Regions from separate parts of the Shewanella zhangzhouensis genome, predicted to be linked through region 2. Evidence: predicted binding sites of a transcription regulator. Region 2 holds the regulator's gene; the other holds the start of a gene.
What was found. The regulator LexA, encoded in region 2, represses DNA repair genes until DNA is damaged. The targets are predictions, from matches to a motif close to TACTGTATNNNNATACAGTA.
Positions count from the first base shown of each region.

Region 1: the regulator LexA is predicted to act here: its motif matches at 6,693-6,712, upstream of dinG (ATP-dependent DNA helicase DinG).

Region 1 is NZ_CP080414.1:1,571,023-1,579,185, forward strand. It holds gene K0H63_RS06740 (trans-sulfuration enzyme family protein) at 1-559, shown strand, start outside; gene K0H63_RS06745 (ComEA family DNA-binding protein) at 655-966, shown strand; RNA gene ffs (signal recognition particle sRNA small type) at 1,118-1,214, shown strand; gene K0H63_RS06755 (late competence development ComFB family protein) at 1,225-1,503, opposite strand; gene K0H63_RS06760 (histone deacetylase family protein) at 1,517-2,434, opposite strand; gene K0H63_RS06765 (DUF2057 domain-containing protein) at 2,436-3,143, opposite strand; gene K0H63_RS06770 (primosomal replication protein) at 3,153-3,815, opposite strand; gene K0H63_RS06775 (TSUP family transporter) at 3,812-4,585, opposite strand; gene dinG (ATP-dependent DNA helicase DinG) at 4,595-6,670, opposite strand; gene K0H63_RS06785 (DNA polymerase II) at 6,814-8,163, shown strand, end outside.
Region 2 is NZ_CP080414.1:4,300,395-4,308,557, reverse strand. It holds gene coxB (cytochrome c oxidase subunit II) at 1-1,515, opposite strand, end outside; gene K0H63_RS19015 (cell division inhibitor SulA) at 1,904-2,410, opposite strand; gene lexA (transcriptional repressor LexA) at 2,407-3,030, opposite strand; gene plsB (glycerol-3-phosphate 1-O-acyltransferase PlsB) at 3,182-5,605, shown strand; gene mtr (tryptophan permease) at 5,605-6,861, shown strand; tRNA gene K0H63_RS18995 (tRNA-Gly) at 6,925-6,998, shown strand; gene K0H63_RS18990 (globin family protein) at 7,032-7,457, opposite strand; gene K0H63_RS18985 (VOC family protein) at 7,556-8,163, shown strand, end outside.

The DNA of each region.
Region 1 (8,163 bases), 1.8 Mb from region 2:
ATACCTCAATGGTCATGGCGACGTGATAGCCGGCATGGTGGCAGGCAGCAAGGAACAGATTGATAAAGTTAAATATCAAATCATCAAAGATATAGGCGCCGTGATGTCGCCCCACGATGCATGGCTCATCCTGAGGGGCATGAAAACCCTGGACGTGCGGGTTCAGCGTCACTGTGATAATGCGGAAAAAATTGCGGATTTCCTTGAGGCTCATCCCAAGGTGGTGCGTGTTTATTACCCCGGGCTAAAGAGCCATCAGGGTAATCAATTCCTCGGTAAGCAGATGCGCCGTGCCGGGGGCGTTATTGCCTTTGAGCTTAAGTCTGATATCGAGGGCTCCATCAATTTTGTAGACAGTCTCAAGGTATTCACCATCGCTGTAAGTCTGGGGGATGCCGAGTCCCTTATTCAGCATCCGGCATCCATGACGCACTCACCTTACACCCCGGAAGCACGGCTTGAGGCCGGGATCACCGATACCCTGCTGAGAATTTCAGTTGGACTGGAAGATGTGGATGATTTGATTGCGGATTTATCTCAGGCATTGGCAAAAATCTAACGGGAGATTTGCGCTTTTACAAAGGGTAACTAGAGTTATTGAAGTGGCAAGGAAAGGGAGCCCCGGCCACGTTAAAATCTCAATGGAGTGAACCTATGAACAAACTACTTGTTACCCTTTTGCTTGGCGCCGCAGTGACGCATCTACCGCTGCTGGCCGCCGAAGCCCCCAAAACAGACACAGCCCCCAAGGCAGAGGCGCAGATGCCTCAGGCCAGCAAAATCAACATCAACACCGCGACTGAAAGCGAACTGCAGTTGCTCAAAGGTATTGGGCAGGCAAAAGCCAAGGCGATAGTTGAGTACCGTAATCAATATGGCCGCTTTGCCAGTGTGGAAGACCTCACCAAGGTGGCAGGCGTCGGTCAGAAGGTGCTGGACGACAACAGGGACGTTCTGAGTCTCTAACTGACAAATGGCCTGCTTTGCAGGCCTTTTGTTTATCTATTGTGCTGTTGTGCAGGGTAAAGGCGCTAATTTCCGGTTTTAACTTGATTTGCCGCTTGGCATTGGGGGATAATCGGCGCCGTTCCATCGCTGATGGAAATCTATGGCGGACCCAGGGTCCCCCCGCAATGATAACCTGTGAACTCGGCCAGGTCCGGAAGGAAGCAACCGCAGCAGGCGACTCGTGTGCCGGGGTGTGGCTCTGGGTACGTCACCAATCTAATCGCGTTCGCGAAGCCGCTCCAGATTACGTTTCTTCAAAAATGCCCGGGACTTTTCCAGTGCCGTTTGTATTTCGTTGCGCATTTGCTTCAGCTCCTGATAGTCCTCAAAAAAATAGGTGTCGACCAGGTGGCGGATATAACGCACGGGAAGTTGATTGAGGGTAATACAGGACAGGTCGGCCAGATAATCTTCAGGAAGCTCATCCATCAAGCCTTCGTCAGACAATATTTCCATGAGCAGCACTTCATAGTAGTTTCTGATTTCGAGTTGCATAAGATGCTCCGCGTTATTCATTATCCCCTTGCCATACCTGATTGGCGGCAATAAATAATTGGCTGTGTCTTTCGCTCAAGTGTAGTGGATTTACAGAGTAGCCGCCGCCAATCACAGCGGCCAGCGGTAACCCGGCGTCCCTGGCCATGGTTAATACCAATTTGTCTCTGCGAAGGAGGCCTTGGGTACTGATATTAAGGTGTCCCAGCCTGTCACCATGATGAACATCGACTCCTGCATCATAGAGAATGACATCCGGCTTTTCCAGATGCAGAAGGTATTGAAATACCTGCGCCAATGCATTGAGATAGCCGTCGTCCTCTAGCCCTTTTTGCAGCGGAACATCATAGTCTGACGCGGGCTTGCGACTGGGGAAATTACTGTCGCAGTGCACAGATACACTGATGATATCGTCCATGTCTGCGCACAGGGTTGCAGTGCCATCGCCCTGATGTACGTCACAGTCAAGGATCATCACCCGGCCGGCATGCCCCTCGATGATAAGGTGCCTTGCCGCCAATACCAGATCGTTAAATACACAATATCCGCTGCCAAAATCACGGTGGGCGTGGTGGTAGCCGCCTGCAAGGTGAAGTGCAATGCCGTGGCTCATGGCGAGCTCGGCCGTAAGCAGGGACCCGCCCAAAGAGTGGAGGGTGCGTTCGACCAGGGCGTGGCTCCAGGGAAACCCCAACCGGCGAATGGCTTGCGGTGACAGATTGCCACTGAGAAAGGCATTTACGTAGCCCGGGTCGTGTACACCTTTGATTAAGGCTGCGTCCACCGGTTCAGGTGAGACAAACTGCGCTTCCAAAGCATGCCCAGACTCCAGCAAATGCTGCCGGAGATGGGCGTACTTGGTGATGGGGAACTGATGCTTTGGGGGCAACACCAGCTTGGAATAGCTGGTGTGATAGACCAGAGGGATCATTTCAGAGCTGTTTGATTGCCCAGCTCATAAACTCCTTGCGGGTTTTTTCATCAGCTTGCAGCCACCAGTATTGCAGCATTTGCTGCGCGTGAGCGCCGCCAACAGCTGGAGGAACCGGGCTGGTTGCTGCGGGTGCGACAGTGTCAGCGACTGCGGGGGCCGTTGCTTGGCTTACCGGCGCTGCGGGCGTTGCGCTTACCACTGCTGCAGTGCCAGCGGCGGTGGCGGCAGCGGCGGCTTCGTCAATATCCACGCCTTTGGAACCACCAAAGAGACGACCGACAAAGCTGTCTTCTTTGTAGTCTGTCTGGACTATTTTGTAGCTTACCTCGCCCTTGTCGGCACGGTTAACCACGACCTGGGGCGCTTTGGCAAACTGCTTGGGTTGTTTGACAACCTCACCACTGGCGGGTTTGAGGAAGTAATCGTGATCCCCATCAACCCTCAGTGTCAGAATGAAAGGGGCTGATTTAACAAAGGTCTGGCTGTCACTGAACTCATCGTCCACCATATCGTGATAACGGATGGCAATCTTGTGGGTGCCCGGAGAAAGGTCAAGTTCGGCCTTGTGGGAAAAACTGTTGGTAGCAATTTCCTGGCCGTCCAGTGCCAAATACTCAAAAGACATAGGAATAGTGAGACTGCCGGCAAACACCGAGGATGAAGCGGCCAGCGCAAGCAGAGCGCCGACAGGCAAAACTGATTTCATTGTTGCTCCTTAACGATTGTGACTTTGATACGGCCGCTCGAATGCCTGGATGCGATCTTCTATGTAACTGATTGCCTGGCGACACTTTCCGAGCCTGCGGTGCATCAAAAGGATCTCATTTTGCGTTTTGATTTTGTCAGTACCGTGACAATTTTCAAGTATTGTTTCCAGTTGCTCGATCTTTGACTCGATTTTTCTGGCCCAGTTCAAATGTTTATTCAACTCATCATAGAGTTGATGGCTGTTTTGCATGACGCCGGCAGCAATCCAGGCAAAACCACTGTTATCGTGACGCCGCTCCTGACTGGCGAGCATGCGCTTTCTGGCACTGTCTTTTGCCTGAACCGCGGCCTTGACGCCTATCCCTGTGGTGGCAAGCGCCCGTTTAACGGCACTGAACCTGTCGTTGATACGCTCACAGGCGGCGATGATGGTGGACGCGTTTAAATTGAGCTTAAGCCGCTGCTCCAGCTGTTTGATGTCTTTTTCAATCTGGCCGATGCAGGGATAAAGCTGGGCACCATGCTGGATAAACAGCTCTTCGTTAAACCTTTCAGTGTCCTGCATCAGCTTACGGCTGTGGGGTGGCAGCGCCGCATCGTGCTGAAGCACCTCCTGTTCCAGGGTTTTCAGCTGGCTGCGCAGGCGTGACAGCAATCCGTCGTATTTCAAAACCAGGCTCTCCAGGCGAGTTGGGTGGATGCGGCAAACACAATCAGAATAAACACTGGCCGAATAAAGGGAAGCCCAAAATGAATGGCGCTGCGGGCACCGAGGTAAGCCCCTGCCATCATGGATGCGCCCAGAAAGAGACCCACCGCAACCTCAACCTGGCCAAAGATCAGAAATACCGTCAGGGCGGTGATATTGCTTATCAGGGTCATGGCCCTTGCCAGGGCGCAGTTTTGCAATACCGGCAGACGGTAAAGGCGGCTGGAACTCAAGGTCCAGAAGGCACCAATCCCTGGGCCTGCATAGCCATCGTAAAATCCCAGTGGCAGGCCCTGAAGCCACTGACGTTTGCTACTGGCCGGTGTCTGTGGCTCCTGTGCTTTGGGGTGCTCTATGGCACTGGGTTTCAACAGGGTGTAGAGGGCAATAGCCATGATGATGAGCGGCAGTAGCTTTTGCAAAATCTCGGCGTCGGTAAGGTAAACGGCAATTGTCCCCAGCAGGGCGCCAATCAGGGTAGCCGTGGCACTGTGGCGCCAAAAGGCAGGGGTTAGCAGTTGCTGTCTGTAGTAGGTCCAAGCGGCGGTAGCCGAGCCAAAACAGGCCGACAATTTATTGGTACCCAGCGCCTGATGGGGAGGGAGCCCGAATGACAGCAGCGCCGGAATCGATAAGAGGCCGCCACCGCCCACAACTGCGTCAATAAAGCCGGCAATCAGGCCGACCAACGCCAACAGTATCAGGCTGGCGGGGTCTTGCAGTAATTCCACAGAGGGTTCCTATTCAATAACCCTGCGATAGGGTGGCAGGGCGTCCAGCAGAGACTTGCCATATCTTTTACTCACAAGGCGTCTGTCCAATATGGTGATCCTGCCATAGTCCTGCTCTTTTCGCAGCAAACGGCCGCAGCTTTGGATGAGCTTGCGTGAGGCGTCCGGGATGGTCAGTTGCAAAAAGGGATTGCCGCCTTTTTCCTTGATGTACTCCGCATGGGCCTGCTCTACCGGTGATGTGGGCACCGCAAAGGGCAGTTTGGTGACAATCAGGTTGGTAAGGTATTCACCGGGCAAGTCGAGGCCCTCTGAGAAACTGCCGGTGCCAAAGAGCAACGACGGCTTGCCTTCATCACAACGCTTTTTATGACTGTCCAGCAGCAGTTGACGCGGCGAGTTACCCTGGATAAGCAACGGAATTTTCAGTTTGGGGCCAAGGATATCGGCGACTTTTTCCATCTGCCAATAAGAGGCAAACAGCACCAGGCTGGCCATTTCATGCTCAGTAAGTTTTAAAATATGCTCGGCCAGTTCGTCGGTGTAATTGTCGTCGGTTGGCTCAGTGCGCATTTTGGGCAAATACAGGGTGGCATTGTTTTCAAAGTCGAAAGGCGATTGGAGCGCGAGATAGCGACTGCCATCGTGCAGTGAAAGCCCTACCTGATGGGCGAAATAGTCAAATTGGTTGAGTGCCCGTAAGGTTGCACTGCAAAGCACCACCCCAGCCGCCTTTTCCCACAGCATGGATTCCAGCATAAAGCCCACTTCGATGGGGGAGGCGCAAAGCAGGTAGTCCACTTGTTTGGTGGCCGGCAGGAGTTCAATCCAGCGCGCGGTGGGCGCCCCTTTTTTACTGTCCTCTTTTGCCATCATTTTCCAGAGCTTGTGCAGATTCTCAAGCCGCTGCAGCATAAAGCCGGTCTCGGTTTGCAGGGTATCGGCCTGATGGCGTGGGATGTCGCCATCCTTAATTGCTTCACCAAGCAGCAGCTGCATCTTGCTGAATTGCTTCAAGGCACCACTGGTGGCAGTGGCCAGGTTTTCGGCGTGGCGTTTAAGTACCTCGGGCAGGGCGCCATGGGTAAAGCGCAAGCGGTTTTCCGGGTTATCGAAGCGGGCCTTTTCACCATCGCAATAATGGGCCACCTGGTTAAGCATGCCGGCGATGTCAGCAACATGGTCTTGCATGGCCTGTGCAGGTGCTATGATGTTGTTGCTCTTGATTTGGTTTTGCAATTTGGCGGCGGTTTTGCCAATTTTCTCGAGCCAGTCGGCTGCGCCCCTCAGTGTGGCCTGCGCGCTGGAAAAGTCCCTTGCCACCACTGGCAGGTGATGGGCCTCGTCAATCACGTAAAACATCTCTTCGGGATCGGGCAGTATTACCCCGCCGCCGAGCTCGAGATCGGCGAACAGTAAACTGTGGTTGGCAATCAGTACATCCCAGGTATCCACATCTTCCCGCGCCTTGTGAAACGGGCATTGGCGGTGGCTGGCATTTTGCCGGTGACAGGAGTGCTTATCGCAGGCAATTTGCTGCCAAAGGTGATCGGGAATGGGCGTCTCCAGGGTATCTATTTCGCCGTTCCAGAGGCCCTTATGAAAATCGCTGTGCAGCTTTTGCAGCATTTCAACCTGCGCCGTATCGGGCTTGGTCTGCCACATGGCCATTTGAGTACCATTGTTGTCGCCGATGAGCATCTCCAGCTTGGCAAGGCACACATATCTTTGCCTGCCTTTGACAAGCCCAAACCGAAAGTTCAGCCCTGACTGCGCCAAAAAGAATGGTAAATCCTTGTGCAGCAGCTGCTCCTGCAGTGCTACGGTTGCAGTGGCGATACAGACTTTCTTTTTCTGAGCCAACGCCAGCGGAATGGTGCCCAGAATGTAAGACAGTGACTTACCAATCCCTGTGCCAGCCTCAACGACTATGATGCGTCTGTGCTTGTCATATTCCCCTGCCAGAGTCTTTGAGATCTCCGCCACCATGTAGTTTTGCTCGCGGCGGGACCGGAAGTTTGGCAACGCAGCGGCAATATCCTTGTAGATTGCGCGGATTTGGGTTTTGACTTTGTCTGGCAGCATGGGGCTCTCGGCGGCTCAATTATGCTGTACATAATAACAGTGATTGCTTAGGCTAAGAACCCTGCAATCATTGCTTATGTGTGTTTTTTACTCCTTTGCCCATGGAATTGTCATCCGTTTGCTCCCCTGGCTCCAATGATTCAATGGCCCCGACCCTGCTTAAGGGGCGGGTGCTTACGCGCGCCAGTGTGCAGCGCGGCGGTGACACAGTGCTTGAATATCTGATCAAAACCGCCCATGGGCCGGTGAAGGTGGAAGTGCATAATCAAAGGCCCATGGCTTTTTGTCACAGCGATGAGGTACAGCGGCTGCTTGCGGGCATCGCAAACACTGAAGCCTGGTCTACACCCCTTAAACTGCAGAGTTTCAGCAGGCAGCCCGTACATGCAATCTATTGCCGCACAGGCGTTATACTCAAGCGCCTCGTCACCCGGGCACTGGAGCTGGATATTGCGCTTTATGAGGCCGATATCAAACCAGAGCAACGTTTCCTGATTGAGCGTTTTGTAGCGCTGGATGCGGAATTCTACGGCTACTTCGACGGGAGTGACCCAGCCCGGTTTATCGCCACCCGGGTGAGGGCCACCAGTGAACACATTCCCCTAAAAGCCGTATCCCTCGATATCGAATGCAGTATGTCGGGTGAGCTCTATTCCATTGGTTTATATGGTGACTGCGCAGCCAAAGTCATCATGGTCGGAGAAGGCGATACTGAACTCATTTGCCATCGGGATGGGATAGAACATAGGGTTGCCGTGGAGTGGGCCTGTGATGAAGTGGGCCTACTGATGTCGCTTCAGCGCTGGTTTATGGAAGTTGACCCGGACATCCTCCTGGGCTGGGCAGTGGTGACCTTCGACCTGTCACTTTTGTGGCGGCGGGCTAAACACCATGGTATGCGGCTTTGCATCGGGCGGTTCGGTAAACCGCTCGGTTGGAAAGTAGAAGACAAGCACAGACCTGAAACCCTGGACTTGCCCGGGCGGGTCGTTCTCGATGGCATTGATTGGTTAAAGGCCGCATTTTACCAGTTTGACAGTTTTGCCCTGGACCGGGTGGCGGGTGAACTCCTGGGTGAGGGTAAGGCTATCCATAATCCTGATGACCGCGGGGAAGAAATTACCCGGTTATTTAGCGAAGACAAAGCGGCACTGGCTTTTTATAACCTCACCGACTGCCGTCTGGTATGGGATATTTTTCAAAAGACCGATCTCATCCATTTTGCCCTCGAGCGGGCGCGCCTCACCGGATTGGAATTTGGTCGGGTGGGTGCCAGTGTTGCGGCCTTTAATCACCTTTATCTGCCCCATTTGCACCGGGCGGGTTTTGTGGCACCCGCAATGCAAAAAGTCCCAGGGCCCGACAGCCCCGGTGGCTATGTGATGGATTCGGTTCCGGGTTTATATCGCAACGTGTTGGTGCTGGATTACAAGAGCCTCTATCCCTCCATCATCCGAACCTTTTTAATCGACCCCAAGGGACTGGTGCTGGGG
Region 2 (8,163 bases):
GTTGTTATCCCAGGCGTTACGTTCATAGGTCACCACCGCAGCAATGTCCCTGGCAGACAACATTGAGCCAAAAGCCTGCATCGCGGTCCCGGCTTTGCCGTGAATGACTATGTCGAGGTGATTGGCGATGGGGCCGGTAGCGATTGGGCTTCCCTTGAGGGCGGGAAACGCACCGGGCAAACCGGCACCATTGGCTTGGTGACACGCCGCGCAAGAAGCCATGTACACTTGCTCACCACGGGCCATCAAAGCGTCCATCGACATGGGCTCGTCGGATGAAGGCTCGTCGGCAGTAGGTTCGGCAACTGGAGGAGCTTCGGTCGATGTCACGGCTGCACTGACGGGTGTCGCTTGGTCAGCTCCCTGCATCTCGGTCTGGGCTGCGGGAGCGCCGTTACTGCCATGGGCGTTAACATCAGAGGCCTGCACTGTGTCACCTGTATTGTTGCCCCATGCATTACGCTCATAGGTCACAACAGCGGCAATCTCTGTGGCAGACAACTGCTTGTTGAATGCCTGCATGGCTGTGCCGGCTTTGCCGTTGATAACGATGTCGAGATGCTTGTCGACAGGACCCATGGCAATGGCACTGTCCTTAAGGGCGGGGAATACGCCGGGCAGGCCCATACCATTGGGTTGGTGGCAGGCGGCGCAGCTGGCCATGTACACCTTTTCACCCTGCGCCATCAGTTCTTCCATGGAAAGGGTTTGGTTCAATGCCGCAGCGGCTTGGGCAGCGGCGTTGCTTGCCAGTTGCTTCTGGTTTTCAACCCAGGCGTCAAACTCTGCTTCGGGCAATACCTCAACCACTATGGGCATAAAACCGTGGTCTTTACCGCACAGTTCGGCACATTGGCCGCGGTAAATGCCGGGTTTATCTATCCGGGTCCAGGCCTCGTTGATAAAGCCCGGATTGGCATCTTTTTTTACGGCAAATGCAGGCACCCACCAGGAGTGAATGACATCGTCGGAAGTCATCAAAAAGCGAACCTTACGGTTGGTGGGCAGCACCAGATGCTTATCCACTTCCAGCAAGTAGTGATCGCCTTTTGCTTCGGCGCCTTCTATTTGACTTCTGGGGGTCGCCAGGATGCTGTAAAAGCCGAAGTCGTGGTCGAAGTAATCGTAATGCCACTTCCATTGGGAGCCGGTGACCTTGATGGTCAAGTCGGCGTTGGAGGGATCTTCCATGGCGATGAGGGTCTTGGTTGCCGGAATAGCCATGGCAATCAGGATCAGAAAGGGCACCAGAGTCCACGCGATTTCGACCTTGGTACTTTCGTGAAATTGGGCGGCAACGGCCCCTTTGGATTTGCGGTGGTTTATCATGGCGTAAATCATGGCGCCAAAAACCACTACACCTATGGCACAGCAGATGTACAGGATAGTCATGTGCAGGCCATAGACCCTGCCACTTATCTCAGTAACACCTTGTGTCATGTTGAGCGGCATATCAGCCGCAAGGATGGGCGGGGCCATAAAAGCCGCCGCGAAACAATACAACCATTGCTTCACAAGACATCTCCTCTGTCAATTGCATCAAGCAACTACAAAGAAGAGTCACACAGTAAGTCTCTGCTCTATGCAAACTCTTCGGTTCCCACAAAAAGCAACGATGACTTCAAAGTGCGTTGGCGGTTGGTATCTTATTTAATGAACTACAGCTTTGTTCACCACACTTGCACCTACAGCTGAATATATCGGTCAAATACACAATATCCATGGCGCAAGCCTCAGATACTGCGACGACATAATCGCCCGGATATAACAAACAAATCGTTGTTAACCTGAACTACATTACTTGCAGTTTAAATATTGATCAAGATCACTTTATTTTCTAATTATCTGAAAAAATTATCGAAAAAAAGCCCCGATAACGGGGCTCAAAGGGATGAGGAGATGATCAGTGCAGCGGAGAGGCACTGCGAAGGGGGTGACTTAACTCGGGCCTAACAGTAAAAGCGTTGGCCTGTGAGTGAGCATTTACATTTTCAAAAATGACACCCAATGCCACGGCATTTTTGGCTACCAATGCCAATCTGCGTTTATCTCTGGGATCCAGTTCGTTGGTCCAGCACAGTACGGCGCTTGAGGTACCGTTGGTTAGGGCCTTTTCCATCGCCCACAGGGTTTCAAATTCGTCTTTGGCATGCACCAGCAGCACACGGTCCATGCGCACACCAGCCTGTGCCAGAGTGGATTTGAGTCCGATGTTGGGTGGGCTGATAAGCACTATCCATCGGCCCTCAAGACTGAGGCGTGCGAGCTCTGGGGCGAGCTGCTGTATCTCTTGGCGCCCCTGGGATTGAGTGCTTTGGGTGATCACCTGAGATGCGGGGCAAACATCTTTGGCGGCGGAATCTGTCCACAAGCCGGGATGACGGGGTGCGTTACCAATCAGCTTGTTCATAACCAGTCTCCATTACGGATAACGCCCACGGCCAAGCCTTCGATAGTCAGACTTTGGCTGGCAAGATCCACTCTGATAGGGGCGAACGCCTCGTTCTCTGCGTGCAAGAACACCACATTGCCTTGTTTCTCGAAGCGTTTTACCGTGACATCATCTTCCACCCGGGCAACGACAACCTGGCCGTTTCGTGCCTGGTTCATCTTGTGCACTGCCAGCAGGTCTCCGTCGAGAATACCTATGTCTTTCATACTGTCGCCGCGAACGCGCAGCAGAAAATCGGCATGGGGGCGGAACATGGCAGGATCGACCTGATAATACTGCTCCACATGCTCTTGGGCGAGAATGGGCTCACCGGCAGCCACCTGACCTATCAGGGGCAGCCCCGGGTCTGGCTGATCTTCCAGCTCATCACCCGCCAGTCTGATACCTCGCGAGGTGCCGGGCATAATCTCAATGCAGCCTTTTTTGGCAAGCGCTTTAAGATGCTCCTCGGCGGCATTGGCACTTTTAAAGCCGAGTCTGGATGCAATTTCTGCCCGTGTTGGGGGCATGCCGGTTTCGGCGATGTTGCGTTTGATTAGGTCCAGGATCTCGGCCTGGCGAGGCGTCAGCGGTCTCATGGTCATTCCTGTTTTTCTATACAGTTACTGTTAGTATATACAGTATTTTCATCAGCGCAAGTATTAACCATTTTTCAGATTATTGGCTAATGGCTGCGGCTGTCTGATATTCTATTGCGCTATTGATTGAAGCCAGGTTCCCAATATCAGCATGTCAGCACACGAGTCTTTTTGGTTTAAGTCTTTGCGTTGGATCCAGAAGCAGTTGGTACACACCATAGTGGTACCTCAGGATCCCTTCGCCGATTTGAATCTCGATCCCTCCCGCCCCTTGGTTTACGTCATGAAAACCGAGTCAGTGAGCGATATTGCTGCGCTCCATGAGGTGACCGGCAAGTTGGGGTTACCCAGCCCATATCAGATGCTGGAAGTCGATGGAATCAAGACCCCACGGGTCGTGTGTCTGGAGGGCAGAAAGCCGCTGTTTGGCAAACGTGACAGCAATGAGCCTTTTTTGCAGACTTTCCAGCAACTGCTGGCTTTGCACCGTCAGCAGCAAGAGCTGGATATACAGCTGGTGCCTGTAAGTCTTTACTGGGGGCGAACCCCGGGTAAAGAAGATGACACTATGCGTGCAGCAGTGCTTGAGCGGGAAGATCCGACCTGGCTGCGTAAATGTTTGATGATTTTATTCCTGGGTCGCCATAACTTCGTGCAGTTTTCCCGTGCTGTGTCGCTGCGTCATATGGCCGATGAACATGGCACAGACAAGCGCATTGCCCACAAGCTTGCCCGGGTGGCGAGGGTTCATTTCCGCCGTCAGCGTAAAGTGATGACAGGGCCTGTGTTGCCCAATCGTCAGGCCATGTTTCATGCACTGCTGAAATCCGACAACCTGAAAAAAGCGATTGCCGAAGAAGCCGCCAGCAAAAAAATCTCTGAAGAAAAGGCCCGTGAAACCGCCATTCAATATCTGGATGAGATTGCAGCCGATTACTCCGACAGTCTGGTGCGCATCGCCGAGCGCTTCCTCACCTGGCTGTGGAACAAGCTCTATAAAGGCATCAGCATCAAGGGCGCCGAACAGATTCGCCAGTTGCACCATGACGGCCATGAGATTGTGTATGTGCCTTGCCACCGGTCGCACATGGATTATTTGCTGCTGTCTTACATCCTTTATTACGAAGGCATGGTGCCGCCCCATATCGCTGCCGGGATTAACCTGAATTTCTGGCCCGCCGGCCCCATGTTCCGCCGTGGCGGCGCCTTCTTTATCCGCCGCAGCTTCAACGGCAACAAGCTTTACACCGCAGTATTCCGCGAATATCTGGATCAGCTGTTCGCCAAGGGATACTCGGTGGAGTACTTCACCGAAGGTGGCCGCTCCCGAACCGGCCGTCTGCTGGCGCCCAAAACCGGCATGCTGGCCATGACATTGTCTTCGGTTATCCGCGGAATTGAGCGACCAGTGACCCTAGTGCCCGTGTATCTGGGTTATGACCATGTGATGGAAGTGGCTACCTATCACAAAGAGCTGTCGGGTAAGAAAAAAGAAAAGGAATCCGTATGGCAGGTATTTGGGGCCATACGCAAGCTGGGTAACTTTGGCCGTGGCTATGTGAACTTTGGCCAGCCCATCACCCTGCAGAACTTTTTGACCGAAAAAGTCCCCAATTGGCGTGAAGAAGTGGGAGAAGATCCAGAGCAAAAACCGTCCTGGCTGACCCCTGTGGTGAATGCGCTCGCCAATCGGGTAATGACCCGCATCAATGATGCCGCAGCCGCCAGTTCTGTCACGCTTTCCAGTATGGTGTTGCTGGCCTCGGAGCAAAATGCGCTGGAGCGCAACCAGCTGGAGCGCCAGATTGATTTGTACCTGAGTCTGCTCAAATCCGTGCCTTATACCTCGTACGCATCAGTGACCGAGGGCAGTGGCAAGGAACTGGTCGATCGCGGTATTGAGCTGAACAAGCTGACAGAAACCAAGGATGACCTGGGTACCATCATCTCCATCGATGATAGCCTTGCGATTTCCATGACCTATTACCGTAACAACATCATCCACTTGTTTGTAATTCCGTCATTGATTGCCACCGTGATGGTGCGCCACGAAGAGGTCTCCCGCGAAGAACTGCAGGAGCTGGTTGCCGAGTTTTATCCGCTGCTTAAGGCCGAGCTCTTTATGGGTGTTGCCGATTTGCCAGCCTATGTGGATGCGCTGGTGGAGTGCTTTAAGTCAGAAGGTCTGATTACCGGCGATAACCGTCTGAAACTGGTAGATGAGCGTATTAATCAGCTGTTGTTGCTGGCCGGTGTGGTAGGCGAAACCTTGAAACGCTACGCCATTATTTTCAACCTGCTGGGTGAGCAGCCCAGAATGGAACGCGCCGACCTGGAGCATCACAGCCATCGTCTGGCCAGTCGTCTTGGTGCCATTCATGGCGTTATGGCGCCTGAGTTTTACGATAAAAAGCTCTATGCCTTGCTGTCGAGCAAGCTGAAAGATCTGGGTTATCTGTCCGACAAGGCCGATGGTGACAAGGTGCGTAAAATCCGTGATCACGCCAACGGACTGCTGAGAAGTTCGGTACGTCAAACCATTATAGAGACGCTGAATCAGGAGCAGGACGACTGATGGCTAACCATATGAATGCCGCCAGGCATCCGGTCAAAACCCCCTCGCTGCTGGGTGGTGCCATGATTATCGCCGGTACCACTGTGGGCGCGGGAATGTTCTCCTTGCCCGTGGTGGGCGCCGGCATGTGGTTTGGCTATTCGCTGCTGCTGATGGTGGCGATTTGGCTGTGCATGTTGCTGTCGGGATTACTGCTGCTGGAAACCAACCTCAGGTTTGAACCGGGCGCCAGTTTCGATACCCTCACCCGCGATACGCTGGGCCGCTTTGGCCGTATCGTTAATGGCCTCTCCATTGCCTTCGTGCTCTATATTCTCACCTACGCCTATATCAGTGGTGGTGGCTCCATCGTAAATCACAGCCTGTCGGGCATGGGCATCAGCTTGCCCCAGAGTGCGGCAGGTCTGGTGTTTGCGGCGGTATTGGCGGCTATCGTTATGATAAGCACCAAAGCGGTGGACAGAATCACCACCATCATGCTGGGCGGTATGATAATTACCTTCTTCCTGGCAGTGGGCAATCTGCTGATTGAGGTGGAGCCGGGTAACTTATTCTCACCCGATGGCGAGGCCCGCTTTGCACCATTTTTGTGGGCCGCAATTCCCTTCGGACTGGCGAGTTTTGGCTACCATGGCAATGTGCCTTCCCTGGTCAAATACTACGGTAAAAATCCGTCCGTCATTATCAAGGCGATTTGTATCGGCACCTTTATCGCGCTGGTGATTTATGTGTGTTGGTTGCTGGCTGCCATGGGTAATCTGCCGCGCAGCCAGTTCAGCGATATCATCGCCCAGGGCGGCAATATGGGTGTGCTGGTGTCGGCCCTGTCTGAGGTCATGGCCAGCGACTTACTTGGCAAAATGCTGACCCTGTTTGCCAACCTTGCCGTGGCGTCTTCTTTCCTTGGCGTTACCCTGGGGTTGTTTGACTATCTGGCGGACTTGTTTGGTTTTGCCGACGATGCCAGTGGTCGCCTGAAGACGGCTGCCGTCACCTTTTTACCGCCTACCCTGTTGGGGCTGCTGTTCCCCGACGGCTTTTTGGTGGCCATCGGCTTTGCTGCGCTGGCCGCCACCGTTTGGACCCTGCTGGTTCCGGGGGTGATGGCGCTGAAACTCAGAAAGCAGCAACCTGACTACCCTGGTTTCAGGGTGCCCGGTGGCACTGGCGTTATTTATTTGGTGATAAGTTTCGGTATCCTGACGGCGGCTTGCCATCTGCTCGCGATGGCTGAGCTGTTACCTGTTTACCGTTAAAATATGCTGCCATGCCTTTGCTTGACAAAGGCATGGATTTCAGTAATTTATAACGCGTAAAAGGCGGGTGTAGTTCAATGGTAGAACGGCAGCTTCCCAAGCTGCATACGAGGGTTCGATTCCCTTCACCCGCTCCATTTCACTTGCTTCACGTCTCCTGCTTCACGTGACTAGGCACAGCCCTGCTTTTTCATCTCCGCCTTCATCACATCTGCTACCAAATGTAATACCGCTATCCAGGCGTCTTTTACTTCTTGGGTAAACTTGTCACCCAGGCCTTCTGCCAGGGTATACAGCAGTGCGTTGCCCACGGGGGAAAAGTGATGGGTTTTCACACCATATTGCACATGCCGCCGGGCCAGGTCCTGCAATACAGGGACTAATTTATCCGGGTTATCCAGTCCCTTTACTGCGGCATCCAACATCGCCATCAGCTTGCGTCCCTGTGCCTTGAGATCAGATTTAAATAATGACCTCAGTGATGGGTCTATTTCGAACAGGTTGCGATAGAAAAGCGCTGCGGCATCATCGGCAATGGGACGAACCAGCCCAAAAGACTGGTTGATGAGCGATATTTGGTCGTTGGTCAGTGACATAGAGATTCCATCCCTGAAATTGTTTCCCTAAGCATAGACAAAGTTAGTTAAGACTACTTAACTTCAATTCCATACACTTATCTGAAGGAGTCAGGGGCATGCGTGTAATCGAATATGCACCGGGTCAGCCTTGCTGGAGTGAGCTGGCCACCCATGACTGGCAGGGTGCCAAGGACTTTTACCATAAGTTGTTTGGTTGGGAGATGGCAGATATGGCCATGCCCGGCAGTGCCTTTTCTATGTTTACTCTCGATGGTGACGACCTCGGTGCCATCTATCAGGTGCCTTCTGCATTGGCTGGCAGCGTAAAGACCCAATGGGGAATTTACTTTGCGACAGATGATGTGAATGCGGCAATTGAACGGGTTAAAGCGGCGGGGGGTGAACTCATTATGGGGCCCCACGAGGTTGGTCATGCCGGTTGGATGGCACAGTTGGCTGATCCCGAAGGAGCCCGGTTTGCCGTTTGGCAGAGCAAAAGGCACATTGGTGCCAAGCGTCGCGGCGAGCCAGGCGCCCTGTGCTGGGTGGAGCTTGCCTGCCGAAGTCCGTCACGGGCGCAGGGATTTTACAGCAAGGTTTTTGGCTGGGACTGCCGGGAATCCGCAAACGAGGACATGCCTTACCGGGAATGGCTGGTTGCCGACGAGGCCCTTGGCGGCATGTTGGAGATGACCGCCGAATGGGGCGAAATGCCCGCCCACTG